Regions from separate parts of the Weizmannia sp. FSL W8-0401 genome, predicted to be linked through region 1. Evidence: riboswitches for the same ligand, from Rfam matches in the RefSeq annotation. Region 1 holds a riboswitch; the other holds the start of a gene.
The links. A riboswitch is a leader RNA that binds a small molecule or an ion and turns the genes downstream of it on or off. The one in region 1 is predicted to bind cobalamin.
Positions count from the first base shown of each region.

Region 2: another riboswitch for cobalamin. It lies ahead of NSU00_RS01370 (ribonucleoside-diphosphate reductase subunit alpha); the one in region 1 lies ahead of NSU00_RS13640 (terpene cyclase).

Region 1 is NZ_JBBPAG010000001.1:2,792,527-2,807,253, forward strand. Features, by position in the region: gene NSU00_RS13630 (M20 family metallopeptidase) at 1-543, opposite strand, end outside; gene htpG (molecular chaperone HtpG) at 848-2,725, opposite strand; adenosylcobalamin (AdoCbl) riboswitch at 2,891-3,038, shown strand; gene NSU00_RS13640 (terpene cyclase) at 3,075-4,475, shown strand; gene NSU00_RS13645 (DUF4430 domain-containing protein) at 4,482-5,237, shown strand; gene NSU00_RS13650 (ECF transporter S component) at 5,250-5,813, shown strand; gene NSU00_RS13655 (class I SAM-dependent methyltransferase) at 6,237-6,842, opposite strand; gene NSU00_RS13660 (NAD(P)/FAD-dependent oxidoreductase) at 6,887-8,008, opposite strand; gene NSU00_RS13665 (hypothetical protein) at 8,158-8,313, opposite strand; gene adhP (alcohol dehydrogenase AdhP) at 8,628-9,650, opposite strand; gene NSU00_RS13675 (hypothetical protein) at 9,851-10,216, shown strand; gene NSU00_RS13680 (SDR family NAD(P)-dependent oxidoreductase) at 10,675-11,463, shown strand; gene NSU00_RS13685 (LXG domain-containing protein) at 11,643-13,016, opposite strand; gene NSU00_RS13690 (DUF5344 family protein) at 13,021-13,299, opposite strand; gene NSU00_RS13695 (YwqH-like family protein) at 13,302-13,652, opposite strand; gene NSU00_RS13700 (DUF1835 domain-containing protein) at 14,172-14,727, shown strand, end outside.
Region 2 is NZ_JBBPAG010000001.1:264,860-279,586, forward strand. Features, by position in the region: gene NSU00_RS01350 (heavy metal translocating P-type ATPase) at 1-847, shown strand, start outside; gene NSU00_RS01355 (IS110 family transposase) at 1,012-2,235, opposite strand; gene NSU00_RS01360 (heavy-metal-associated domain-containing protein) at 2,648-2,869, shown strand; gene NSU00_RS01365 (hypothetical protein) at 3,032-3,385, opposite strand; cobalamin riboswitch at 3,757-3,953, shown strand; gene NSU00_RS01370 (ribonucleoside-diphosphate reductase subunit alpha) at 4,080-6,317, shown strand; gene NSU00_RS01375 (flavodoxin) at 6,302-6,784, shown strand; gene NSU00_RS01380 (ribonucleotide-diphosphate reductase subunit beta) at 6,729-7,772, shown strand; gene NSU00_RS01385 (glycerol-3-phosphate acyltransferase) at 7,946-8,560, opposite strand; gene NSU00_RS01390 (glycosyltransferase) at 8,557-9,642, opposite strand; partial or broken gene NSU00_RS01395 (DUF4351 domain-containing protein) at 9,912-10,274, shown strand; partial or broken gene NSU00_RS01400 (PaaI family thioesterase) at 10,406-10,723, shown strand; gene NSU00_RS01405 (IS1380 family transposase) at 10,953-12,290, opposite strand; partial or broken gene NSU00_RS01410 (PaaI family thioesterase) at 12,393-12,581, shown strand; gene NSU00_RS01415 (DMT family transporter) at 12,637-12,951, opposite strand; gene NSU00_RS01420 (DMT family transporter) at 12,951-13,292, opposite strand; gene NSU00_RS01425 (TSUP family transporter) at 13,394-14,176, opposite strand; gene NSU00_RS01430 (transposase) at 14,639-14,727, shown strand, end outside.

The DNA.
Region 1 (14,727 bases):
GGATGCCGCATGGGCTGATTTCCCGCGGAAGTCAAACTGGATCGCGTCCATCGCAAGCGACTCGCCGCTTTCATACGACTCATCGGCCGGGTGGACAATCATCGCGGCATCGATCCCATTGAAAATGCCCTGTTCCGCCATCGCAACTTTCGCGCCGTTCGTTTCTTCCGCCGGTGTCCCAAGCACCACCACGCGGCCGCCGGTTTCACCAATGATTTTGCTTAAAAGCAAGCCCGCACCTGCGCTCATCGTTCCGATCATGTTGTGGCCGCAGCCGTGGCCGACACCCGGAAGCGCATCATATTCGCATAAAAAGGCAACTGCCGGTCCCGGTTTTCCGCTGTCATAAACGGCTTTAAAAGCAGTCGGCCTGCCGACAATCCCTTTGTCCACCGAAAAGCCGTGTGACGTAAGGTAATCCGTGAGCAATTTCATAGACTGGTATTCCTGGTCGCCAAGTTCGGGATGATGATATAAGTAGTCGCTCATTTCCCAGAGCTTGGACTCGATTTGACTCAAATGGTGTCTAAGCTGTTCCTTCATTGGATGGCCCCCTTGTATTGTTCGTGTGCGCCAAAGTTAATATTTATAAATAATATGTTATAAATATACATCACCTTTCCCATTCGGGCAACCCTTTTTTTATAAAAAATACAAAAAGACCCCATCTTGCTTCAGATGGAGCCTTCTTCGTCATATAAACTACTGCTATTCATGAAATGTTCCAGCCATACGGTTTGCAAATGTCCCGGTGCTCACCGGCACGGGCACAGCAACCATGCCGGCCGTCGCGGGGGCCGTAGATTTGCTGGATGTCCCGTGGCTTTTTTGCAATATGCGGGCTTCCTTATGCCATCATTTTGCAAATATCATTTGAAAATGCAACCGGGTCTTCAATCTCGAGCCCTTCAATCAGCCGCGCCTGGTTATACAACAGGTTTGTATAAAGCTTGCATTTGTCCTTGTCATGGGCGAACGCCTCTTTTAATGCGTTAAATACATCATGATGGATGTTAATTTCGAGCACTTTATCGGCTTTCACATTTTGCCCGTTCGGCATGGCGCTCAGCACCTTTTCCATTTCAATTGACACTTCGCCGTCCGTGGTGAAGCAGACCGGATGCGATTTTAAGCGGTGCGAGGCGCGGACATCTTTCACTTTTCCGTCCAGTGACTCTTTCATAAATGCAAAGAGATCTTTGTTTTCTTTTTCCTCGGCATCGGTTTCTTTTGTGTCTTCCGTTTCAAAGCCGAGGTCGCCGCTTGACACGGACCTGAATTCTTTTTCCTTATAATTCATGAGCATCTTAATCGCAAATTCATCAATATCTTCCGTAAAATAAAGGATTTCGTATCCTTTATCAAGCACAAGTTCCGTCTGCGGCAATTTTTCAATCCGGTCGATCGACTCGCCGGTTGCGTAATAAATGTATTTTTGGTCTTCCGGCATGCGACTTACGTATTCATCAAGCGTAACAAGCTTTTTCTCTTTTGAAGAATAAAACATCAGGAGATCCTGCAAATCTTCTTTGTGCGCGCCAAATTCATTGTACACACCGAATTTCAGCTGGCGGCCGAATGATTTGAAAAACGCTTCGTACTGCTCGCGATTCTCTTTCAAAAGGTTTGCCAGTTCGCGTTTGATTTTGCTTTTGATATTTTTCGCAATCAGCTTCAGCTGACGGTCGTGCTGGAGCATTTCCCGCGAAATGTTCAGAGACAAATCTTCGGAATCGACCATCCCTTTGACAAAGCTGAAGTAATCCGGTAAAAGATCCGGGCATTTTTCCATAATCAGGACGCCATTCGCATACAGTTCCAACCCTTTTTCATATTCCGGCGTATAATAATCGAACGGAATTTTTTCCGGAATGTAAAGAATCGCATTGTAACGCACAGTGCCGTCGACTTTGATGTGGATATGCTTAACCGGTTTGTCAAAGCCGTAATGCTTTTCCATATAAAATTGCTCATAATCTTCGTCTGTCAGTTCGTTTTTGTTTTTGCGCCAGATCGGGACCATGCTGTTGAGCGTTTGTTCTTCTTTGACCTCTTCGTACTCATCTTCGCTGCCTTCTTTCAGGCGCCTTTCCGTTACTTCCATTTTAATCGGGTAGCGGATAAAATCAGAATATTTTTTCGCGATGGCCCGCAGCCGGTACTCTTCCAGGTACTGATCGTAGTCTTCATCCTCTGTGTTTTCTTTCAGCTTCAATATAATATCCGTGCCGTTGCCGTCTTTTTCGCACGGTTCAATTGAATAGCCTTCCGCGCCTTTCGACTGCCATTTATAAGCCTGATCGCTCCCTGCAGCCTTGGAAATGACGGTAATTTCATCTGCCACCATGAATGCCGAGTAGAAACCGACGCCGAACTGGCCGATGAGGTCATATCCGTCTTTCATTTCATTGTCATTTTTAAACGCAAGTGAACCGCTTTGCGCAATGGTGCCGAGATTTTCTTCCAGTTCCTTCTCTGTCATGCCGATCCCGGTATCGGAAACCGTCAGTGTCCTGTTTTCTTTGTCCGGGGTAATTTTAATGTAGTAGCTGTCTTTATCAAATGTTAAATTTTCATCTGTCAAAGCTTTGTAATAAATTTTATCGATTGCGTCGCTGGCGTTGGATATCAGCTCGCGCAAGAAAATTTCTTTTTGCGTGTAAATCGAGTGGATCATCATGTCGAGAAGCCGTTTGGATTCTGCTTTAAATTCCTTTACCGCCACTTCGATCTCTCCTTTATATGTATAAATGATGGCAATGCCCCTTTAGCACTCCGAACGCAAGAGTGCTAACATCTTATTTTTTAGCACAGCACCGCTTGTTTGTCAATGAAACAGTGGCAGAAATTGTCCTTTCCAACAGGCAGGGGTTGTTCTATAATTAGTAACTGGCATCTAAATACGGGCTTGGGCGATGGAAACAGGTGAAATTCCTGTACGGTCCCGCCACTGTGATGGAAAAAATTTTCCTAAGTCAGATCTTTCTCCCAAGCTGCCGGTTTATTTGAAGCCTACGAGGTATAGGCGAAAAATTTTTGCCCTTGTATACCTCTTTTTGTACAGGGGTTTTTTTATGGAAAGGAGAGCGGTAATGGTGGGGAAAAAATGGTTCGGGATTCTCTGGGGAATTGTTCTTATTTTTGTGTTATCTTTCCCGTCCGAAAGCTTTGCAGCAGTATCTGTCAGCAAAGACATAAAGAATACGGCATCATATTTTAAATCTTCCGCTTTAAACTCTGATTTTGCAGTAGCCGCACTGGCAAAGGAGAATTTGCTAACAGCCAATGAGATAAAGCAGTACCGGAAAGTTTTAACAGACCGGGTGAATGCCAAAAAGGTAACCGGTACGGAACTCGTTAAGACCATCATCGCTCTAAAAGCGATTGGAGAGGATCCGGAAAACTTTCAAAAGCAGAATTTGATCAAACGCGTATACGATACGGCGGCAGAAAGCTCGGTAACCGGATATGCCTATGATTTAATCGCTTTGAATACGGATGACTATGAGATTCCGAGTGATGCACCGAATACTCCTGCTAAAATTGCAGCAAAACTGGTTGATGCGGAACTTCCGGACGGCGGTTGGAGCTGGAGTTCTTCCGCCAAAAATTCGGATGTTGACTCAACCGGCATGGTACTGACCGCACTTGGCACTTATCAGGATAAACATGATATAGATGTGAACCAGGCAATCCGGGACGGCATCAAATACTTGAAGGCAGCAGAAAAAGAAAACGCCAGCTTTGACAACTACGGCATTAATTCGTGCACAACCGCCCAGGCCATCATCGGTCTTGTCTCTGTCGGCGTTGACCCGACAACCCGTGATTTTGTTAAAAAAGGCACGAATCCTATTTCTGCACTCAGCACATATAAAGATTCCAAAAACGGCGGATACAAATGGAAAACGACAAGCGAATCTTCAGACAGCTTTTCAACAGAACAGGTTTTCCAAGCCCTTGTCGCCTATGACCTTTTTCTAAAAGGAGATACCCTGTATAACTTCAGGAATATTAGCAGATCCCATGCCGGCAGTACGGGCGCAACTGATTCGGATGCTGAAGACAAAGATCCAGGCAAAAGTCCCGGTCACAGCCCGGCTGCAGCTCCTCCGAGAGTGGTTGAAAAGCATACGAAAGAAGTCGTAACCAAAACGAACATCATTACGAATACGAAAGACCATACGATTACGCATAACAACACCACTACAAAAACCAATACGGTGGAAAAACCGGCCGCAGCCAAAAAACAAACGCCGGCAAAAACAAAAACAGCTTCAAATGCAAAAAAAGAGGACAAACCTGCAACTGCAGCTGCCCAGGCACCCCCTGCAGAAGATGCGCAGCAAGAGCCGAAAAAAGTCGTCATTACCAAAACAACGGGTGTTTCTCCTGTGCACGGCTGGGTCGGTTCCCTTTCTGCGGGTGCAGGCGTCATCCTGCTAATCATCCGTAAAAAATTTCTGGGGGTATGAGCAGGAATGAAATATAAAAGTATCATTATTGATAGTATTGCCGTTTTATTGATTGCATTCGGCACCTGGTTTTTTATCGACGGTTTCCATTTTGAATCGAAAACCGTTAAAACTTATTCTGAAACAACACAAGTTGCAAACACTGCAGCAAAGGAAAAGGATACGGCAGCAAAAGACAGTACAACCGGAAAGAAAACGGACGCCGCCGGCAGCAACAAAACGGATGAAAAAAGCAATACGGGCGGATCCGAAAGCAATGCGGCGGATTCAGCTGCCCACTCCAAAAATGCTGAAGAAAAGGCTTCTGCAGACAGCAAGACGGATAAAGCACCTGCCACAAATACCAAAACGGCGGTCACAACCAGCACATCAACGAAAACGACAACCGGGGCTTCTTCGTCCGGGTCCGGCAGCAGCCACGCTTCCGGCAACACCGCAGCGCCATCTAAAGCAAAAGCCGAAACGGTTTCCTTAACCGTAAAGGGCTACAAAGGGCCGGTTTTCAGCGGCAAATACAGTTATAAAAGCGGAGACACTGCATTTTCCGCTTTAAAAAAAGCCGCCGCTTCTGAAGGCGTAAGCCTCGATTATTCCGGGTCCGGTGCAACCGTCTATGTAAAGGGCATTAATGGACAGTATGAAGGGGATCAAGGCGGCATGAGCGGCTGGAAATATAAAGTAAACGGAAAAGAGCCAAACGTTTCCGCAGGGTCGTATAAACTAAAAACCGGCGATCAGGTTGTCTGGTTCTATTCTAAATAGGAGATGCATAAAATGGGGAATCAGCCGCTTGAAAAAAGGAAGTCAGCGAAAACCGCTTCACGGCTGACAAGGAGAATGGCGCTTCTTGCCATGCTGGCGGCCCTGAGCGTCGCCGGGCGGATTTTGATGGCATCGGTCCCGAATGTCCAGCCGTGCACCGTGATCATCATTTGCAGTTCTTTTGTTTTCGGCATCCGCTTCGGTTTGGCGCTTGCCTTTTTGACGGTCTTCGGTTCCGACATGTTTCTCGGCATGGGGCTGTTTGCGATCATGCAATTTCTTGCGTGGGGGAGTATCGCGGTGCTTTCCGGCCTGCTCGGCAAGAAAGAGTTATACAAAAAAATCCCGCATCTCGTGTTATGTCTGTATGCAGCTTTTACCGGCTTCCTGTTCGGCTTTATGGTTTCATTAAATTATTTATTTATCGGCGGGCCGTTTGCATTTTGGACATACTACCTCGGCGGGCTGTTGTTTGACAGCTACCATGCCGCGGGAAACTTCTTCTTTTATTTAATTTTAGGGCCGGTTTTAATCAAACTGATTGCAAAAGAAAAAACGCGAATCGAACGCATTTAGCCTAAGGCTGCCTGTTTCACGCAGGCAGCTGCCTGTTCAACTATATTACATTGCCTTAAAAGTCTTCGTTCTCTTCATCAAGAGGATTTTTATCTGGCGGCCATACCACCATACTCTGCTGGCCTGCATTTAAAACAGCATTCACTTCCTTCCAATACGAATTCTTTTGACCCAGTCCATCAACGATGGCCATTTTTCAGGGGTATGGCTGGCTTTTACCTGGAAAAAAGCTTTATACCAGACATATGCCGTTCTGCGGCCATGGTGTCATGTCCGTACAATTCGGAAATTCGATGTCCTCAGCGGCTTTTTCAATATCTGCTGAGTGGGCGGGGGAAGGCGGATCAAAGTAAGCCTTCTCTTATCCAAGCATTCACTTCCTATGAAACCAAAGCTGAGTATCCATTCATTTCACCATCATCCTCACGCAAGCCGGTACACGACAAATTTTTCGTATGGATTATGCTTGTATAAAAGCGTTAGCGGGACTTCGAGTTTTTTTTCAAATGGTGTATGGTCTTCAAGGAAGTAAATATAGCCCTGCGACGGATAATATAAAATAATGTCTGTTTCCCGGTATGCTTCTTCCACCGAGCGTAAAATATTTTGCACAACCTTCATAAAGATTTGAACAGAAAACGGATTAAAAAAGTAAAAACGGTTGTCGTCCGGCAGTATCTTATAATTTTCGGCAAGGCAGCATATAAACCGAATACGGGCGGGCTGGACCGGGAATTTTCTCTCATAGCGTTTCTTGTTTTCGAGGGCTTCCCGGTACAACCATTCATTCATTTCAATGCCGGTCACGGTTGCGCGAAACAAATGATGGATATAAAAATTGAGCCGCCCTTTGCCGCAACCGAAGTCTACCACATGGTCGCTTTTATCCAGTTCATAATGATCGAACAGTTCATCAAGCGCATGATAAGGCGTCGGCTCATAACGGTTGTAATGCAGTGATGCATTAAACCCTTTTTGCTCACCGGTTGTTTTGATATGCAAAATTCCGTCAAAGTAGGAATCGTTCATTGTTTCGCTCCTGTTTTTTCTTGATAAAAGACCGGCCCTGCTGTTTATAAAGGGGCAATTGCCTGTTCCAGCCCGTACGGTGACAAATCCAGTTCTGTTTTCCGGCCGAGCGCAATCCTTGCAAGCTCAGCGCCGAGAAAAGGGCCGGCCGTTAAACCGGATGCCCCGAGCCCGTTTGCGCAAAGTAGCCCATCATAACCGGGCCATGTGCCGATCACAGGCAAAAAACCCGGCGTGAACGGCCGGAATCCGACTTTCACATCAACAAGGGAAGCTTCAGCCAAACCCGGTGCAACCGGCAGCACTTTATTTAAAACTTCGTGGACCCCTCCGGCTGTTGTGTGCAAATCAAAAGCTTCCGTGTTTTCATGGGTGGCGCCGGCAATGATACGGCCGCCATCGAATGCCAGCAAATACTGATCATTCGGCGGCATGACGACCGGCCAGCTGCTTGTGTCCATACCTTGCAGTTTTAAATGGAGAATCTGCGCTTTTTGGTGGCTGACTTGAAAAGCCGCACTGAGCGGTTTGAACAAATCTTTTGCCCATGCACCCGCTGCCACAATTGTTTTGTCCGCATGCAGCGTGCGGCTTCCGACTTCAACCCCGATGACTTTTCTGCCTTCCACAAGCAGCCGGGCATTGCCATGAATGACTTTGGCTCCACGTTTGCAAGCAGCATTTAACAGGCAATTGCGCAATGCCTTCCCGTTTACGCGCGCGGCACCGCCGGCATAGACCGCACTGAACCCTTCGTCCAGAATCGGGAACATGGCATGCGTCTCGGCGGCAGACAGCCGTTTTACTTCCCCGATTTCAGGCGCATCTTCCCTTCGCTTTAACGCGCGTTCCTGCATTTTATCAAGCTTTTCTTCATCTGTATGTATGCTGAGGGCGCCAGTCCGTTTATAACCGGTTTCCGTCTCCCCGTCTTTTTCCAATTGGGCAATTAAATCAGGATAGTATTTTGCACCTGCTTTTGCGAGCCGGTACCAGTCTTTGTTGCGCCGCTGCGACAGCCACGGGCATATGATGCCGGCAGCCGCTTCCGTTGCCTGCCCGGGATCCGCCCGGTCAACCAGTGTAACAACTGCGCCTGCTTTTGCAAGATGGTATACAGCAGATGCCCCAAGCACCCCGCCGCCAATTACGATATATGATAGCATGAGTTACGCCTGCTTTCTGTAAAATAAGATTTACTGTGAACTACCCTCCACTTATCAACCTTACGGTTTGATTGAAGTGGGGGTTTATCTTGTTCAAGACCACTTCATCTTCCATACACAGCCCCGTTTTTTGCAATATTTTTCAATATTTAGGCACGTTCCTCGTTAAGATTTGCATACAAACGATACGCCAGCATTCGTTTTACATTCAGGGCATTTTCATTTTTCATATCCATGACGATGCCGGTTGCAAAAATCTGCGCCTGAAATACAGTAGGGGCCTGGTTCAGATCAATAAGATCCACATCCTTATTTAATCTATCTGCAAGTTCCTGGGCAAATAAAAAACATTCATAGGGTGCCAGTATACCGCCTTCTTTGTAAAAGCGATGTCAACATCACTATCCGGCCGGGCATATCTTTTGCATACGAACCGAACAATGATAAAATCCGGATCTATTTTTTCTTTTAAAAAAGCAATGATTTCCCTCCGCAAGTTCGGCGCCTCCCTGTACACGGTACTCATCCCTATTATACGAACAAACCGGCAAAAAAGCGAAAAATCCCCGTGCAAACAGGGATTTTCATTTTCGCTTACTTTATGATGTTTTGCCTGCACTTATTTCAACGACATATCCAGAACCATCCTGCCTTGTATTCTGCCTTCTTCCATTTCCTTAAAAACATCTCCAACTTCTTCCAGCCTGCGCGTTTGCACAACCGGGACGACTTTTCCTTCCGCACCGAACATAAAAGCTTCCTCAAGGTCTTTTCTTGTGCCAACCAAAGACCCGACGACTTCTATCCCGTCAAGGACTGTTTTCACAATTTCAAGATCCATTGTTTCCGGAGGGAGCCCGACAGCAACGACTTTTGACACCGGCCGTACGGAGTGGACAGCCTGGTTGAATGCCTGTTTCGAAACAGCCGTTACCACTGCAGCATGCGCGCCGCCAACTTCTTTCTGAATCCACTCAGCCGGATCGCCATCCGTTTTGGAATTAAAGGTGAGATCAGCACCGACTTCTTTTGCCAGTGAAAGTTTGTCGTCATTGATATCGACCGCAATGACTTTCGCATTAAATACATGTTTGGCGTACTGGACAGCAAGGTTCCCGAGGCCCCCTGCTCCATAAATGGCAATCCATTCGCCCGGCTTCACATCTGCGACTTTAATAGCTTTATAAGTGGTTACACCGGCACAAGTAATGCTTGTCGCCTGCCTTGGATCCAGCCCTTCCGGCACTTTTACGGCGTAATCCGCTTTGACAATGCATTGCTCTGCCATGGCCCCGTCGACACTGTAGCCTGCATTTTTCACATTACGGCAAAATGTTTCATTTCCCGTTAAACAGTATTCACAATGCCCGCAGCCTTCAAAAAACCAGGCAACGCTTACACGATCGCCCACTTTAAGAGAAGTGACACCATCCGCGACTTCCCTGACAATGCCGACCCCTTCATGGCCGAGAATGCGTCCCGGCACATCGCCAAAGTCGCCCTTTGCCACATGCAAATCCGTATGGCAGACACCGCAGTATTCGATATCCACCAAAGCTTCCCCGTACTCAAGCGGACGCAACTGCACATCTTTGACCTCTACCAGCTTTTGCTTATCAGAACTGACGACTGCTGCTCTCATGCGGATCCCTCCCGGAAAACTAGTTTGATACTTTGCAATCTTCATTTTTATTATAATGGCCTCTCTCTGGGCGATCAAGATTTTTTTGGAAAATTTTTCGGTTTTTCCACCCCGTATATGTCTGGCTTACCTTCTTTGAAACAGGGTATAAAAATAAAAACCTCTCTGCCATACTGCGATGAGAAAATAGGTGAGTACGCATGAATATGGAAAAGCTGAGTAAAGTGACCCCAGGTATTTATAAAATTGAAGAAAATTATGTTGGCGAAGCCATGAAGAACCTTCAGGAAAACCAATTGATCATTCAAGGCGATATTTTTTGGCACAGCCATGTAACAAAGAAAGTGAAACTGATGAAGCGTGCCAGTTATTTAGTCGGATACAATCCGTTCATGAAAATGGATTACGACTATTTAATAGAATTAAAAAGTTTGCTGGAAATTTTGCTTGAAGACAAAGATCCTGACCTCGTCCATTGCACAATTAAAAATGCCAGATGGATTACAAAAGATTATATATACACGATCACGGATAACAAAATCAACATTGAAGTGAACCTGGCTTAACTTTTTAGGGCAGGGCCTTTGTGAAGGCTTTTACAAAGCAGGGGGCCCGGAGCCTCTGGGCCCCGGCGCCGAAATCCAGATCATGAAAGGAGCGCAGGCAAAGACAAGGCTTTAATTTAAACTTACTTGAATGAACAGACAGGCTTGGCGGTTTAACCCCCGGGCCTGTTTTTATGATTTAAAGTGAAATAGGCATTGGTTTTTAAACCACTAAAACAAAAAATTTATCATTTTTTCAAGCTGTTTTAGAGGCAGACAAAAAAACATCCAAATTGCCAAACGGTATCAGCGGTTTATGAGATTGGTGGTATAAGAACTGCACCTATATTCGGGTAAACCCGGACCAGCTTTTGCCGGTTACACACGCCAAATTTTTTACAAAGCGGTGAATGTCTGCAAAAAAACATGAAAGCGGAAACAAAAGGGCGTATACTTAGATCAACATATTGGAGGTGTTGATGATGGCAAAATTAAAAGGAAAAACTGCCCTTATTACCGGCGGATCGCGGGGCCTTGGGGCGGCAATGGCCGTTACGTTTGCAGAAGAGGGCGCAGAGAATTTGATTCTGGGTGATGTGCTGCAGGAAGAATCCAATCAGACTGCCGGAAAGATTAAAGAACAATTCAGAACTAATGTCCTTCCGGTTCAGCTTGATGTAAGTTCGGAAGAAGATTGGGCGAAGGTTATGGAAACAATCCGGAGAACTTACGGAAAGCTTGACATTCTCGTCAATAATGCCGGCATCAATAAGCGGGCCAAGTTTGCCGATTGTGAGCTTGAAGATTGGAACCGGGTCGTTGCCGTTAACCAAACGGGCGTCTTTTTAGGCATGAAGCACGCCTGCCAGCTGTTAAAAGAGCAGCAGCAAAGCGCAATTGTGAACGTGTCCTCGATTGCCGGCCTGACCGGTTATTTTGCCGTGCCTTACACTGCAAGCAAATGGGCAATCCGGGGGATGACAAAAGCTGCCGCAATGGAATTCAGCGATTGGGGCATCCGCGTTAACTCCGTCCATCCGGGATTTGTTTATACGCCGCTGACGCAAGCTGCAAGCAAAATGGTGGATGCTTTCAATGAAATCACAGCCCTGGAGCGTCCGGGCGAACCTGAAGAGATCGCCAAAGCCGTTGCCTTCCTGGCTTCTGACGACGCTTCCTACATCACCGGCGCCGAACTGGCAGTGGACGGTGGAATGACAGCAGGCGGCGGTCCAAGACATATTGTAAAAAATTTAAACTTACTTTAACCAAAACACACAGGCTTGGCGGTTTAACCCCCGGGCCTGGTTTCAGGATACAAAGTGAAACAGGGTTGGGCTTTTTAAACCACAGAAACAAAAAATTTATCATTTTGACGAACCTCGAGGATGATGTTTTCATGTGTGCGTCGTAAACGAATTCATCCCCTTTTTTGCATAGAGAACTTTTATGTTGCCTTCTGAATCCTGACTCCCAGCTCATCCATCACATTATACGGAATTTTTACAGGCCCTGCCCCGGCCGCTTCAAGTGCAGGAGCAAAACCTGTATTGACTTTCAGCTTCCCGGCCTTTTCTGCCAGATTTCCGGTCTTGGCAATTTTCGCCGTTGTGCCCAGTTTGCTGAGGCCTTTGTCGCCAAGAAGAGAAATTCCAATAGAAGCAAGCCCGTAGGTGAAGAACTCAGTCCGGCTTTTGGCATCGCCGTGGATGACATCCCGTTCAAAAGCTTTTTGGACAGCAAGCCCCATATACTTTGCCATATCGACCGATTTATGTGCCGTGCTTTTCAAGGTTGCAATTGGGGAGGATAAGCGCTTGTTTCCATCATTTCCGAGTGCAGCATAAGTATCTTGATCTAAAACGGACTTTCCTAATGATACAAGACCAGTGTAAATTTCACCGACGGTCTTTCCGGCGCCGTCATAAAATCCATTCCAAACGTCAACCAGCAGCGGGTCGTCCGGATTTTCTGAACCGGGGATGGCCTCTTTTGGGATTTCATTGACCAGTTCATAATAGGGCTGCTTGCTCGCGGGCTTGCGGTATTCCATCACCATGGCTCCGTCTTCATAGAAATGGAACTTAACGGACAAATGGCCTTCAAAGTCCTTGCCGTCTACGGTTTGAACCGGTTTTACGCCGGCTTTCTGAATGAGCCCGCCTTCCAAACTGCGGTAGGCTTCGGTTGTGACAAACTGTTTCGGGTTGTAAGTGGCAATATCAAACGAACCGTCACCCGCCATCGATTCCATTTGCCGGACAAACTTCACCATTGCGTCGATGTCCTGGTCTAAAGCTTCGAGGGAGCGGGTGGCTTTTGTATCAAAGTCATACAGCTGTTCCAGCGTCCTGGTTGCTTTTTTCCGCGCTTTTTGGATTGGATACAGTTTTTCATCAATGTCCAGTTTGGGCAGTGCAACAAGATCCGGAACTTCCTGTATTGCAGTATTGGCGTCTTCCAGCAAGTGTCCAACGGTATTTTCCAGCTTTTTCAGTGCGGGGATGACGCTGTCCTGGATAAAAGCTTCTTGAATATAGCCGTTCGGATCGGGCTCGAGAGTTGATAAGTCTTTAAGAATCTCGTTCAGCTGCCCGTTGTACCCGGCTAAAAATGACTGCAGGTATATGAGAAACGGCTGGTGAAAATCCCGGAAGTAGCCGCGTATGGCATTCCCGGCCTTTCCTTTAAACGCATCTTCCATATTTACAAAAGAGTCGATTGCCTGCTGGAGGCCCGTGATTTGTTCAGCCTTCTCCTTCAGAGCCCTTTGCGTGTCCGTGACCGCTTGTTCAAATGCTTGGACATCAAGAATTTTCATTGCTTCACCTGCTCATCGCCCGGCCTTCGAAACCTTTTTCCAATTGTTCATCATATTCTTTCATGGCATGGACGGCTTTTTTAGCTGCAGCCTCATTTTTTAATGTGACGGCCTGATATGCAGTGAACAGGTTCTCCAGTTTTTGGTTCAAATAAGCAAGCTGCTGAAGGGAAGGTAAAGGATACGAACCCCTGCCATCCATTGAAATGTCCAAATTTTGGGCTTGTGAGCGAATCTTTGCAAGCGACTTTTCAACTGATTCGAACTGGATTTTGACTTCCATCTTCACACCTCTTTTTTGCGCATTTTTACAATTTCGGCTTGGATGGCTTTTTCAATCTGGATGTTTTGAGTGATGAGCTTGCTGATTTTCTCGTCCAGCAGTTGCAGGGCTGAATTGATTTGCTTTTCCGTTGCGTTATAGCTTTCAAGCAGTTCGTTTTTTCGGACTGCCTGGAACTGCTTCGCGAGTTGCCCCTCCCATGTTGAGGCGGACAGGGCGGGCTGGAGAGAGCGCTTTTCTTTCTCCGCCAGTGCGTGCTTTGATTCCAGCAATGCCTGTTTGCTTTTTTTCAGACGTTCCAATTCTTCCTGGTTTTGTGAGAGTTGAAGATTCATTAACGGAATGATACTCATGTTTACCCCCGGATTTCGTAATATTTTGGTTTTATTATCCAGCGAAGCGGAAACGTTGTCAATTTGGTGAACGGCGGCACATAGGTAAATGGAAGGGGGAGATGACAGAAAAACACAGAAATATGCACTTATTTGAAAGCCAATCTGACTCTTTTTCCATAAAATTTTCCAAATAACGGCAATAAAATAGGCCATTCGATGCAGATTTTAGAATGGCCATTTTGCAATCTTTCATTGTGGCACACAAAAGTTTACAGGGGGACTAGATCTTGCATAACTCGGCATAAAAGCATCACCTCTTTTTTCTCCAAAATTAAATGTTAAAATAGAAGAAAAAAATAAATGGTGTGGTTCAACTCACCTGAAGGCTTAACGAATCTCTCTTATCATATACGACACATGAAGGATTTGATAGGTTTTCTATTCGATCTGTATCCAATAGAAGGTTTCTCGGGCAATTTCTGGTTTGGTTTGGATGGAAGGAAGGAAAACGGCAAAACTAAAGGAGAAAGATAAAGAATGATACATATTCTATTTGGTGCCTCCGCTTCAGGCAGCTTGAAACATGCATTAAGAAAAATGGGGCTTGACAAGAAGGATAAGGTCATCTCCTTTTCGGATATATTTTCCATTGGCCCCATTTACAAGTTAAATAAGGAAATCGGAGTTAAGTCCAGATTTAAGTGGATGGAAAAGTGCATGAGTGATGAATTTGATGAACTTCCAGATTATCTCAAAGAATTTAAAAGATCACTCAATCAGATCATCTCAGTAGCTGAAGGGGAACATGTAACAATTTGGGCCGCTGATAATGCACACGAACAAGCAGGATTGCGATTTGCTGTATATCTTTTAAAAGATAAAAATATTGATATAACCGTTATAAATACGTCAAAAGAGTATGAAAAGCGATTTCCGGTAAAAAAGGTCAAATATACATTGCTTCATTCAGGCGAAATGATCCCTGAAAAATTCCAACACTTATATGAACATGGAACTGGAAATCTGTTAACGGACCATGATAGAATAAGTTTGAAAAAAGAATGGCTTAATCTTGCAGAAACCCGGGAGACTT
Region 2 (14,727 bases), 2.5 Mb from region 1:
TAACCGGTACCACTTGCAGGAAGGCGAAGCGATAAAAGGGAAAGGAATTGCGGCAACCATTGACGGCATCGCCGTTACAGCGGGGAACCGCAAATGGATGGACGCACAAGGCATCGCTATTTCTCCATCAGCGGGCAGTTACGCAACCGATCGTGAAAAAATGGGGAATACGGCTATTTTTATTGCAGCCAATGGAAAGTTAGAAGCCATTCTGTCCATCGCCGACCAAATCCGTGAAGATGCCCGGGCTGCCTTGGAGGATATGCGTGCTGCCGGGATCAAAAGGATCGTCATGTTAACGGGCGATAACCGCCATACCGCCCGGGCCGTCGCCAGCCAATTGGGCATTGATGCCTTTTATGCAGAGCTGCTTCCGGATGAAAAAGTGGAGTATGTGAAGAAACTGAAAGAGGGAGGAGCGGTTGTGGCGATGGCAGGAGACGGCATGAATGATGCCCCTGCGATTGCAACTGCAGATATCGGGCTTGCCATGGGGAAAGGCGGAACGGATATCTCTATCGAAACGGCTGATATCGTTTTGATGGCAGACAAGCTTTCCCAATATGCCCATGCCTTTGCCCTTTCGAAAAAAACGATGCGGAATATGAAACAGAATATAGCAGTGGCACTTTCGGTCGTCGTATTTTTGCTTGTTGGGGTTCTCCGGGGGCAGGTAGACCTTGCAGCCGGCATGTTTGTCCATGAAGGCAGCGTTTTAGCTGTTATTCTCAATGCGATGCGGTTGATCGGGTTTGCACCAAAAGGCGGACGGCAGAAGTTCAAGATCAGCAAAATGGGCGAACTTGATGGAGATCAATTACGGAAACCGGTGCGGCATGTAAAATAAAAACAAAAGTCCTACGGTGTGATGTCAAGGGTTAAAAACAAGTGAATTGGAAATTTTGTTGGCTCTATGTCGTAAAAATGGCAATACTGAACTAAGCCTCCAGATAATTGGAATAATCTGGAAGTTTTCAAGTTCAGGCTATCGATGATGGTTACCTGGTTACCTCATCGCGTCACCTTCTTTTTCGGCGCATAAATTTGATCGTTGCGGAGCAGCGCATCGATCAGGCGCACCAGTTTTCTTGCCGTTAAGACGAGGGCGCGTTTGTGTGAGTGCTTATGCACCTCACGATATTTCTTTTGGTAAAAGGCGCGGTACTCAGGTTCGTGTCGCCGGACCAGATTGGCAGCCTCAACCAGGTAATACCGGAGATAACGATTGCCTGTACGCGCAAGCATTTTGTCATCAGCCTCAAAATCACCCGATTGGTGGCGGGGCCAGAACAATCCGGCAAATTTTGCGATCGCGGCTTGGTCGTCAAAGCGCTCAATGTCGCCGATTTCAGCGAGAATCCCAGCACAGCTCACCGGGCCTATTCCCGGAATGGTCTGGAGGGTATTCGGGATTCCATCAAGAACGCGGGCAATCGCCTTATCCAAATCCTTGATTTGGCGTTTAAGATGCCGGATGATCTCAATAGAACTGCCCAGGACCAAGTCAATCGAATCCTCCACACATTTAGAAAGCCGGTAAGAGGACCGGGCAGCTTTTTGGATGGATGCGGCCAAATCCTCGGGATCGCTAAAGCGGCCATGGCCTTTGGTCTGGAGATACATCGCTAAGTCCTCCAGAGGCATTTGGGCAATTTCATCGAGGCTATAGGCCTCAAGCAAAAATTCCGTTATGGCATGACCGAAGACCGGTGTATCCACTTCAAGGTTAAAGGCACTGAATTTGAAAAACAGATGATTCAAAAATACCTGTTGTTCCCGGGTTAAACTTTGAATCAGGTGATAGCGCATCCGTGTTAACCGTTGAAGGGCAAGGTATTGTTCTGACTGAATCACGGATTTCGGCAATCTCCCGAAACGCAAGCGGTCCGCAATTACCCAGGCATCTTTGGGATCGGTCTTGTCCATCTCGGCATAAGCCTTTTTGAAATTTCTCACCAGCTTCGGATTCAGGGTAAACACCTTTGTACGACGCTGTTTCAGCTCGGGATCTTCATGGAAAAACATTGCCGGGTGCCAACTATACACAGATGTGGCCTCCATGGCGATCTGGATGGTGTCATCCGCCTCCGCATGTTGGAGGATGGTGTCTCTTAACTCAGAGGCACCGGGAAGATTGTTTGTCACCGTTTGGGTGGCCAACGTTTCCCCCATTCCATCCATCAGGCAGGCATCGAGGTTTTTGGAGCTCACGTCAATACCGACAAATAAGGGCATATGATTTCCTCCTCTCTGTATTGGGATCGATGGAATCGGACGCTTCGGGATATCCCCAGATGGCTTGCCGATCTGTCAGCCTCGCGTATGAGAACTCATCCGGGCCGTGGGCTGCCTGGAACTGCTCATTTCCAGCACGGAGATCCGGAGGAACGGCCTACGGGTTAGACGTTCAAGCAAGAACCTGGGGATGCAGACTTTTCGAGTAGTCAGGCTACAAGGAGGGGAAGCATTGACCCAAACGATCCTAAGACCATTATCCGGGAACATCGCGAAGCGTCCAAGTCCGAACTTGTATTCCGGGCTCGCCCGGAATACAAAATCTTATATTCACTTGTCAATGAGCAGCAGAATGAACTGGAAATTGACATCCACTTTGGATTTAAACTTATTATACGAGGAGGGAAACGGAATGAAAAAAGCCGTGATGCAATTAGAAACGTTAACCTGTCCGTCTTGTATGAAAAAAATAGAAGGCGCGCTGGACAAAGTGGAAGGCGTGGAAAATGTGAAAGTACTTTTCAACGCCAGCAAGGCAAAAGTAGATTTCGACGAGGCAAAGGTTTCAACAGATGAGTTGAAAGAAATCGTTGAAAAAACAGGCTATCAAGTTCAAGCAGTAAAGACGAATTAAAGGTGAAAAGGTTGAGGCCGGTTGCTGGCCCCAACCTTTTTATGAAAAAAGCTTATCTGCTGCAACTTGAAATCCTGGTAATAACTGTGATTGAACCACACCGGCATTTTTTGCAATGTCTTTCAGGATATAGTTTTCTTCGCCATTCAGGACGTATAACCTTTATGTTTGAATTCGGGCCTGAAACAAGTAAAGAACCATCTTCTTGTGCATTGCTAAGAATACATAAGATTGGCCGGCTGCAGGCAGATTATCTTCATCAAATGTTACAATAGAACTTCCGTCTTCTGAGATTCCGCCGGCTTTTTGAACGGGAATAGATGTGTTAGTCTCCAATTCTCCTTTCATATTTTCTAATACTGTCACTTTGTAATTGGTATAGGGTGTGGAGATTTCTTTTGTACCATCTTCTGTTTCAATTTGTGTTGTATTTTTGTACTCAGTCCCGGTTTTCTCATCAACACGTGCTAAAAATACATAATCAGCGTCTCCAACAGTTTCTTCAGGGTTATCCATATTGGAAAAGTCCCGTCCATGTGTACTTTTTTTGGATGTTTGCTGGTTTTATTGGCTGCTGAGTTGTTAGTGCAAGCCCCTATAGCCACTGCCATTTATGGGGGATATTCAAAGTTTGCCGGGATAGCTGATAAATTCAAACCGATGTATTGTACCTGCCACCTTAATCGTCTAAAATGGATAACGGACTGTGAAAATATCGGGGGGCCATCTATTCTATGGCTCAGAAAAAAGGCGAAGAAGGCTGGCCCGTATCCGGCATCTTTTTACGGACAAACTTGGCACATATTCAACGCAACTGAGGATTGATATCTTTTGTCGAATATGGTAGGATAACAACATATAGAAATTCTTAAACAAAAAAATACTAAATATAGTATGCGAGTATTGGTGGCTTTGAAATGCCTGAAAAGGGAATCCGGTGGGAAACCGGAGCTGCCCCCGCAACTGTCAGTGTGGACGAAAGAGCGAACCACTGTACCGGCTGCTTTTTTTTGGCGGCGGTATGGGAAGGGCTTCATTAGAATGAAACACAAGCCAGGAGACCTGCCAATACTTGAAGTTTCTATTCTTCGGGGTGCGGGAACGGGAAACGGCGGAACAGATGATCACGGATGCTGTTTTTCTGCCGTTTTTGCCGTTCATCCCCCTGAAATGAACGGCTTTTTTGCGTTCAAAAAAGGGAGGGGAAAACATGGCAACTTCTATTCAACTGGAATCAAAAGAAATGATTTTGCAGCTCATTGATCAAATGTCCGCAGGCCTGGACATTGAGACCGGCGCTTATAAGGAAAAGATTTTAAAATTATGGGACCCGGACGCCACTTTGGCGGAAAAAACAGATCTGCTTATTAAACATGCCCTTGAAAATATCGATGAAGCAGGTGCGGCCTGGACATTCTTTGCAGCAAGAATTTACTTACATAAGCTTTATGCCGAAGCCGCCAAAAACCGGCATTATGATCCAGCCCTCAAGTACGGGCCTTTCTATGATTTGCTCAGGCAGCTGGCAGAAAAGGGCATTTATTCTCCAAAACTGCTTGACAAATATACAAAGCAGGAAATCGAAACGCTCGGCCGCATAATCGACCCGGAGAAGGATTTGCTTTTTACGTATCCCGGCCTCTATACGCTCGTAACCCGTTATCTGGCAAGCGATTTTGACAAGCATGTCTATGAACTGCCGCAGGAGCGCTGGATGGTGATTGCGATGTACCTGATGCAGGATGAGCAGCAGGAAACCCGCATGGAGCATGTGAAGGAAGCGTACTGGGCGCTCAGCAATCTGTACATGACGGTCGCAACCCCGACGCTTGCGAATGCGGGCAAAACGCACGGCCAGCTGTCGAGCTGTTTCATTGATACAGTAAGTGACAGCCTGCAATCAATCTATGACAGCAATACCGACATCGCCCAGCTTTCGAAAAACGGCGGCGGGATCGGCGTGTATATGGGAAAAATCCGTGGGCGGGGAAGCGCGATTAAAGGTTTCCCGGGCATGTCGAGCGGCGTGGTGCCGTGGATCAAACAACTGAACAATACGGCGGTGAGCGTGGACCAGCTCGGGACAAGAAAAGGCGCCATTACCGTCTACCTCGATGTTTGGCACCGCGACATCGAAGATTTTCTCGATTTGAAGTTAAATAACGGCGATGACCGGCTCCGTGCGCGCGATATTTATACGGGCGTGTGCATCCCGGATTATTTTATGGAACAGGTGGAAAACCGCGGGGACTGGTATTTGTTTGATCCGCATGAAGTAAAAGAAGTCATGGGGTTTGCCCTTGAAGATTTTTACGATGAAGAGAAGGGAAAAGGGAGCTGGCGTGAAAAATATGAGGCGTGCATTCATGCCGGTCTCCGCTCAAAAAGGAAAGTACCGGCAATCGAGATTATGAAGCGCATCATGAGATCGCAGCTTGAAACAGGAGCGCCGTTTATGTTTTACCGCGATGAAGTGAACCGGCAAAACCCGAACAGCCACAAAGGGATCATTTACTGTTCCAATTTATGCACAGAAATTGCCCAGAACCAGTCCCCGACTGAGCTGATTGAAGAATGGATCGAAGAAGAAAATATGATCGTAAAGAAATACCGTTCCGGGGATTATGTCGTTTGCAACTTGAGTTCCATCAATCTTGGGAAAGCCGTCCCGGACGGGGTGCTCGAACGGCTTATCCGCATTCAGGTCCGCATGCTCGACCATGTGATAGATGTCAATACGTTACCTATTAAACAAGTGCAAATTACGAATAAGAAGTACCGTGCGGTCGGGCTTGGCACGTTTGGCTGGCATCATTTGCTGGCACTTGAAGGAATTGAATGGGAAACGGAAGCAGCCGTCGAATATGCGGATAAACTGTATGAAAACATTGCCTACTATGCGATTAAAAGCAGCATGGAATTAGCCAGGGAAAAGGGCAGCTATCCGGCATTTCCAGGCAGCAAGTGGAGCACCGGCGCTTATTTTACCGGCAAAGGCTACACGAGCGAACGCTGGTTAGCGCTTGCTGAAGAAGTGAAACAATACGGCTTGCGGAACGGGTATTTAATGGCGGTTGCGCCGAATGCGACCACTTCGATTATTGCCGGCTCGACAGCAAGCATCGACCCGGTTTTCCAGCCTTATTATATGGAAGAAAAAAAGGATTACAAATTTCCGGTGACAGCGCCTGATTTAAACCATCGGACGTACAATATTTACCGCCGTTCGGCTTATAAACTTGACCAAAGATGGTCCGTCCGGCAGAATGCGGCAAGGCAAAAACATATTGACCAGAGCATCTCTTTCAATTTCTATGTGCCGTATAATATCCGCGCGCAAGTATTGCTTGATCTCCATTTGCAGGCTTGGAAGTCCGGCTTGAAAACGACCTATTATGTGCGCTCGACCTCCAGTGAAGTGGAAGAATGCGAGTGGTGCCAAAGTTGAAAGTGCTGATTGCATACTTGTCCTACAGCGGCAATACAAAAGAAACGGCGGAGCTGCTGGCATTCTGGTGCAGGGCGCGCGGGATTGCGGTGGACATGCACGCCATTGGCATTTCCCCGCCGTTTTCGCCGCACGACTATGATTTGATCCTGGTCGGGACATTCACATGGGAACGGGGAGCCACGCCTGAAGAAGTGAAGGATTTTGTGCTGGAAATTGGCTGGAAACCTCCCAATGTCGCTGTGTTCGGAACGGGGGATACGCAGTTTGGCGGTGATGATTTATTCTGCCTAGCCGCCCGCAAACTTGCAAAATTTTACAACAGTCCGTGGGAACCGTTGAAAATTGAACAGTCTCCGAGGGGAAGCCAGGAAAAAGAAGTGGAAAAATGGATAGAAGGAGTGCTGGAAGATGTCAAACGCTTTGCTGGAAAAAGCGAAAACGTTGGATCCGGTTCACCCGAATAAAGCGACTGCCTTATTCGGAGGGAAGTCAAGCGGGATTTTAAACTGGAATGATCTTGCTTATCCGCACTGGTACAAAACGTATAAACGGTTGTTGGGGAATTACTGGCAGTCGGATGAAGTGAATATGTCGACAGATGTGAAACAATTCCCGCTGTTATCGGAAAAAGAGCAGGAAACGTTTTTGAAAATCATCAGCCTGCTGGCAACGCTCGATTCGTCACAAACGAGGACGATTTTGCTTGCTTCGCTGTATGCGACTGATCCGTCCGTCCAATCGATTTTGGCGGTGATTGCCCAGCAGGAAGCTGTCCACAATGAGAGTTATTCTTATATTTTATCGTCCGTCGTGTCCCTTGATAAACAAAATGAAGCATTTGAAATCGGGCGGAAAGATCCGGTACTACTAAAGCGGAATGAAAAGCTGATGGAGCAATACAATGCGTTTGCCCGGCAGCCGGATGTGGAAGACATTGTAAAAACGCTCGTGTATTCGACATTGCTGGAAGGGTTGTTCTTTTATTCCGGTTTTGCTTTCTTTTATAATCTGGCGCGGCAGAACAAAATGGTCGGCACATCGACGATGATCAGTTATATTAACCGCGATGAGCTGGAGCACGGGCGCTTTATTTCGGAACTGATCCGCGCGGTGCTTTCCGAACATCCGGAATTGAACACGCCGGCCTTTTCCGATTGGGTATATGCCCGGTTCCGCGAGTCCGTTGACTTGGAAACCGAGTGGTCGGAATACGTGCTCCGGGGCGTGGAAGGGATCGATCTTGAGGAAATGGCCGGTTTTATCAAATACCGTGCCAATAAAATGCTGCGCATGATCGGATTAAGCGAGCTGTACCCGGAACATGTTGAAAATCCGATGAAATGGATCCGCGCCTATGCAGATAATTTCGACGCAACGAAAACGGACTTCTTTGAACAAAAGTCCCGTTCTTATACGAAAGTGAGCGATTTGAACGGATTTGACGAGCTGTAATCTGCCTTTAGACGCCCATGCTGCAGTGAACGCGGCACCAGAGCCGGCGTATATTTTCGGGATAGAACATCATTTGCAGCACGGTGAAAACCAATTTTGGAAAGAAAACGGCAAAAACAGACTTGATGGCCTTGGCAAAAAAGCGGGAGTGATTCCCGCTTTTTTGTATGCCATTACATGGTGAAATCCCTTTCCTTTTTCAAACGCATGAGCGCTTTTTTATTTTTCCACAGCAGGATGACAAAGTTGCCCAGCCAGATCCATAAGAGAAAAGAAGGGAATCTTCGAAAAATAAGAAAGAGGGACAGCAGCAGGAATCCGGTTGCCGTTTGCAGGCTGTCTTCACTGCTGGTTGTTTTTTTGCCTTTTTTCACCACCTTCGCCAGGACATAAAAGCATGCAAGAATAACGGCATAAGTGAGGGATATGCGAAATTTGGTCAATGCGCTCCATACGCCGAAGCTTACGGCAAGGCCTTTTCCGCCGTTTCCTTTTAAAAAAGGGGAAAAGGCATGCCCGGCAATCGGCGCCAGGGCAATGGGAATCAATGCCTTATGCGATGGGGCCGCCCCGGATTTTATGATCAGCCAAACCGGAAGAAACCCTTTGCCGAAGTCACCCGCAATGCCAAGCAGCCCGTATTTGTAACCGGCTTTTTTCCAAAGGTTAGCTGCACCGGGATTTCCATCTTCAGTTTCGCGAATATTGATGTTCAATAACAGGCCGATCCAGTAAGAAAACATCAGCGAACCCGAAAGAAAACAAAGTGCTGACAATAAAAAAGTCATTTGTTTTGCCCCCTTCCCACATCAATGTATCTGCCTTTCCAAAGCACTTTTTTACGAAAATGGGACTGATAAAGGGAATACAGGATGATGGTCAGGAAAAAAATCATGGATAAAAAGTGAAACAAAGGTTGCAGGATGCCAAAGTTTCCCGCATGCCGGTTAAAATAATAGATTTGGGCGGCATACAGCAAATAGCCTGCCACAAAGTAAGGGATGCCGGAAAAGCAGCCGAGCTCGGATATGAGCAGGCCAAGAATCCAGAAAACGACAGCCGCAATTGTAAAAGGATGGATGGCTGATGTGCTTAACACCGCCCCTTTTGCAAATCCTTGCAACTCCTGCCTGAAACCGCCGGGATACATGCGGAAGAAGACGAGCCCGCTTCCGGTAAAATTGGTGACCGGAATGCCGGCCTGTTGAAAACGGGCGCCTAAGTTCAGATCGTCCAGCATTTCAGCGCGGATATTCCCATGCCCGCCAATTTTGTCATAATCTTCTTTTGATACACAAATACAGGCACCGTAAAGCCCTTTTTGCCGGTTGAAGCGTTCAAACGGCGAGGTGAATGAGAAAATCCCGAGCAGGTTCAGAACCATTGCCAGTTTCTCATAAAATTTTTCAGTATGGTGGTATGGAATGACAGAGACGGCGCCCCCCTGCTGTTTGTGTGCTGTGACGAGGGAGCTGATGGCATGTTTAGCAAGGCGGGTGTCGGCATCGAGAAAAATAAGCAGATCCCCTGTGGATTTCACGTAACCGTTCCAGACGGCCCACGTTTTTCCGGTCCAGCCATCCGGAAGATCAGGCGCAGAAACGACGGTGACGCCGAATTTTTCTGCTGTTTCTTTTGTCCTGTCCTCGGAGTGGTCATCCACCACAATGATTTCACCGGGTTTGGTTGTTTGCCTGTTTAAAGAATGCAACAGGGCAGGCAGGGTGTTTTCTTCATTTCTTGCCGGAATAATAACGGATATCTTTTCCCGCCCGGCTGTGCCGGTTGCTTGCGGTAAAGGGCGCTTGCGGAAAAGGACGAATCCCGCCAGCAGGCCGCATAACATAAACCCGTATAAAATGGCAGGCATTTTCACCACTTCCTGTTCTGCTGTATAGATTTGAACTCCATTTTGGTTAAGTTGTATGGCAAAACAGTTAAGATCAATTTTGTACTTCTATTTTACATCAGGGTGTCCCGGAAGGAAAAAGTTAGCATTGCCGGACTGCAGAGATGATGGTTTTGCATCTGCCCCTCCCGTCCCGGGGGAACAAGCGGATGGCATTTGGCAAAAAAATTGGTGTGGCTGCCACGAGCGTTTGTCCTTTAAAATAAAACTGAAAAATAAGAAAAGATTGGGTGCTGGCCCGGATGGAGCTCGACCCTGCAAAAATGAGGCTGTTATATGGTTTCTTTGATTTTTATTTAAAACTGAATGAAAAAGAGGAGGCGGAAGTAATGGAAAACATTAAAATGCTGGACCCGGACGAAGCAGAGCAAGTATTGAAGCTGCCGAATTCCTACTTTGACCGCGGGTATAGGAAGGGAAAAGAGGAAGGAAGAGAAGAAGGAAGAAAAGAAGAAAGAAAGGAATTGTTACGAACGATTCCATCAGCCATCAAAATGTTGCAGGAGGGTATGGATCTTCAATTCATTGTGGAAAAAACCGGCTTGAGCCGGACAGAAGTGGAAAAAACAAAACAGCAGCTGAAAAATTTATAAGAAAAAAAAGATTTTCACCGGACATCTGGTTGCCGGTGCTTTTTATAACGCAAAACTTTCTAAAAATACAGCCGTTAAAATTTCGTGCAAAATGTATTATAATTTTAAATAGAATAAAAAGGGGTGAGAAAATGGAGGAAAGAGTTACAAAGGCAGTTCAGGATTACTATCCCGATTCATTTGCTACTTGTTACGGCTGCGGGCGGCTGAATGAAAAAGGCCATCATTTCCGCACAGGCTGGCAGGGGGACAAAACCATCACGATTTATACGCCGCTTCCTGAATATATGGGGGGAATCCCGGGGTTTGCCTACGGCGGGATCGTAGCATCGCTGATTGACTGCCATAGCGCGGGCTCCGCCTCCCTGTATGTGCTCCGGAAAAACGGCAACGAACTTGGCGACGGAACAGAGCCGCCGCGGTTTGTAACCGGCACATTAAAAGTGGAACCTGAATCCGTGACGAAAATATAACAAACGCCGTTAATAGGTAGATTTCCCAAGAGTAAGGATATAGTGGTGTCCGACTATTCGATAAATGCACTTTTAGTGATTCAGTATGTAAAAATTTCCCTGTTTCATTCGTTTTTGTGCACGCCAAATAAACCTGCAAATTTCCATTTTTTGCAAGTTTTCGTTTTTTATTTCTTTTTTCCTAGTAGTCTATTGATCGGGATGTTTAGTAAAAGGCTTGATACAAACGAGTAAAGACCGGTAACCATTTGTTGGTCTCCGCGACTTTTAATTTCCATTGCCGGCCACGGAAAACCAGCTTTGAGGCCAGTGTGATCATATTCTGGATGACGGTTCGGATTCTTCTTCTTGTTGTTTTCTTTTTCAATGGCGTATCTTGTTTTTTCAAGCTTTCTTGTCCAATCAAGCGAAGCAGGTTATACGCAAATACACCGAAATGGAGCACAAGGCCATTCGTTTCATATTTGCCTGACGGCAGCCGTTCGAGATCCAGTTCTGATTTAATTTCACTATGGAACTGTTCGCAAGTGCCATGGTTATGATAAAGAGAGATCACCACATGAGGCGGCACTTCAAGGTCCGTCCAGTAGGTTTCAAATTCATACTCGGGAATTAAAAAAATTTGTCCGTCTCTTGAGATGGTTCTTTCGGTCACTTTAAAAACTTTTCGGATGCTTCGCTCCTGGTCCTTAATTTGAATGGTTTCGGGGATGGATCCAAGGTAAACCTTCTTTCCTTCCCGTTCTTCACAACAGATCCCATATTTTCGGGCAATGTACAGCCAGTCCTCAGCTTTTTCCTTACGGGGATTGCGTTTGATAATAAAGCTTGCATGGTTTTCTAGGAGAATAATGAGATTATCCCGGCTGTCATTTCCGGAATCAAGCCTGAAAAGCAATGGCTGATCTGTTAGTTTCCGGGCAGATTGAATGGTTTCCTGGATGAAATTTGGTGTACCTTTTTGGCAGTGGACACTTCCCTTTCGCATCTCAACATGCAGGCAGTAACCTTCCTGTCCCATGTAAGCGAACATAGGGGCATAACCGTCACAGCCTTTATAGGTTCTTTCTACCCCTTCTTTTTTTGTCTTGGAGTTATCGAAAGGGGAGACATCCAGATCAACCGGGATATACGGTTTGTCTTTGGCGTAAACCGGGCTGATTTCCGCATTTGTATGGCGAATCAGATCCAGCGATTCTTCGTGCAAGATCGTTTTCCATTTTTCCACCAAGGCGGCCTGGTCCAATCGTTGCCTGAGAGTCGGGCTGGAAGGAACCCTCTGGATATCCAAAGCCAGTGCAAAAAAAGCATCATCACGGAAGGTTTCAATATTGTCATAATCACTTTTTCCCTGGCAAAGCAAGCCGATATAAGATTTAGCCACATCGCCATTGGAGCAAGCCGGATACCGGGAGATATCCGGGAGTTTATAGGCATTCAACCTGGAAACTAAATTCGTTAGATTTAGTAAATTTCCTACTATCGCTAAGCCAGCTTGGGCAACAATTCGTTCTTTTGTGGGTTCTATCACAAACTTTTTCATGAGATCACCTGAATGTGGAATGAATTTAATTTGTCTGATATACCAATTATACTAAATTTTATGCGATTTGTTTGCCTTTAACCGGAAATTTCGTCACGGATTCAGGTGGAATATAAGCACCCAACCCCGCTCGGTGTGCCGCTTAAGGCAATCGGAACCGTTACCGAAATTCATCCGAAAAAGTACCGGATCGACACAGAAGTATTTGCGGAAGATAAAGTGGTCGTAACAGGGGAAGTCATCATGGTCATGATGCCGGAAAAATTCAGGGAGACAGTAAAACAAAAGTAAAGCCTGGCGCGGCATCGGCCCAGGAAAGATACCCATACATGACACCGCGCGGCGGTCATGATGCCAGCTTCAAGCCGACCGCTGCGCCTAAAATCATCGTAATAAAAACAATTCTCCGCCAGTCTCTCGATTCTCCGAAAAATAACATACCGACAATTGCGCCCCCTGCTGCGCCGATGCCTGTCCAGACGGCGTAGGCCGTGCCCATCGGCAGCGTCCGCATCGCAAATGACATAAACAAAAAACTCCCGCTGAAAGCAAGCACCATGAGCAGCATAGACTGCAGATTGCGGCGGCGGTTTACCATATTCATGGCGGCTACGCCGAGCATTTCGCATAACCCTGCAATGAGTAAAGAAGCCCAAGCCATCAAGAATCAGCCTCCCCGCTGCTTTTTTCATTTTCCACCATCCTCAAGCCAACAATGCCCGCCAGCAGAATGAGAATCAAAATGATTTTTATCAAACTAAACGGTTCGCCGAAAAATACGATTCCGGAGAAAACCGTTCCGGCTGTGCCAAGCCCGACAAAAACGGCATACACCGTTCCGACCGGCAAATTCTTGCTTGCCGCAATGAGTGCGTAAAAGCTGGCGGTAATGGCAATCAGCGTACCCATCCATTCCAGCAAGTTATCTGCATGTTTCAACCCGATGACCCAAAAGACTTCGAAAAAAGCCCCAACGAGCACAATGAGCCAGGATTTATTCATTTCAAACACCTCCCATAAAAAATCCCGGCGAGCTGCGCAAAAAGCATCCCCCGGGTTTTGATCCCTCTGTACCATGGCAAAAACGTGATCCTTCATCTTTGTCAGCCGAAAAGAAACGCATGTACATAATCATATGTATTTTTCGCCAGCAGCAAAAATGTGACGGCAATGAACAGGGCGCGCACATAGCTGCTCCCCTTTTTAATCGCAAACCGCGAGCCGATGATGGAACCGGCGATTTGCCCGAGGCCCATCGGAATCCCATAGGCATAATGGACCTGCCCTAAAAAGATAAACATAAGGAGGGCCGAAATATTGCTGCCAAAATTTAAAAACTTCGCGTTCCCGGCTGCTTTTAAAAAGTCAAACCCGATCATGAGGTAGGCAAACATTAAAAAGGAACCGGTGCCCGGGCCGAGAAATCCGTCGTAAAAACCGATCAGAAAAATGAGCGCTGTAAACAAAATCAGCCGGCTGGCGGATAACTTTTTATACGCCATGATTTTTCCCCAGTCTTTCTTCGTCACCGTATAGATGCCGACTGCGGCAAGCATGATCAGCATCAATGGTTTTAATACATCCGGATCAATCAGATGGACGGTGTACGCGCCGAGCATCGAACCGAAAAACGTGAGCGGAAACATTTTATAAATGGAAGATAGATCCAGTTTTCCGGAACGGTAAAATACAAATGTGCTTGTAAATGATCCCATTGTTCCCGCAAGTTTGTTGGTGGCAACCGCTGCAGACGGCGAAAGCCCGGTAAACAGCAGGGCAGGCAGGGCAATCAGGCCGCCCCCGCCGACAACAGAATCAATAAAAGCTGCACAAAACCCAAAACCGACCAACAGTGCCAACATGGATGGATCAAGCCCGAATATCATTAAATCAGCCTTCCTTTTTTATCACTGTTGTTATCGTAGCGAAAAATTTAAAAATTGTAAATATCTTTCCGCCCCGGGCATGTGCAAATTTTGCCAATGGATGGAATAAGGGGGCTTCCATGTTGCCTTAGAGCCCTTGCCAAAATGCTATATCCCCTGAAACTGTAAGCAGTCAGACAATTAAAGGTCGTTGATTTATTCCACTAAAGAAAAAAGACGTTTGTAGGAACATTATGACAAATGTAAAAATAAATTGTGAGTTTTTGATTTTAATGGGGTAAATTTATTTATTATAAGTGTCTAAATTTTTCCATTTTAGTCGGGTTTCAATAGATTAGGCTACTCATTCCTGTGGAAAATATTGTAAAACGGAAAAGGATGATTTTTTTTGAAAAAAAAGAGCCATGAAAGCCACTCCTTTGCTAAGATATAAGTACGAGCAAATATCCAGGGAGTGATTTCATGACTATTTCTATTCTAACACAAACCAGAGACTTTTCAATACAACAAAATTTGATTCCCCACAATTGGCAAGACTATGCCGATATACC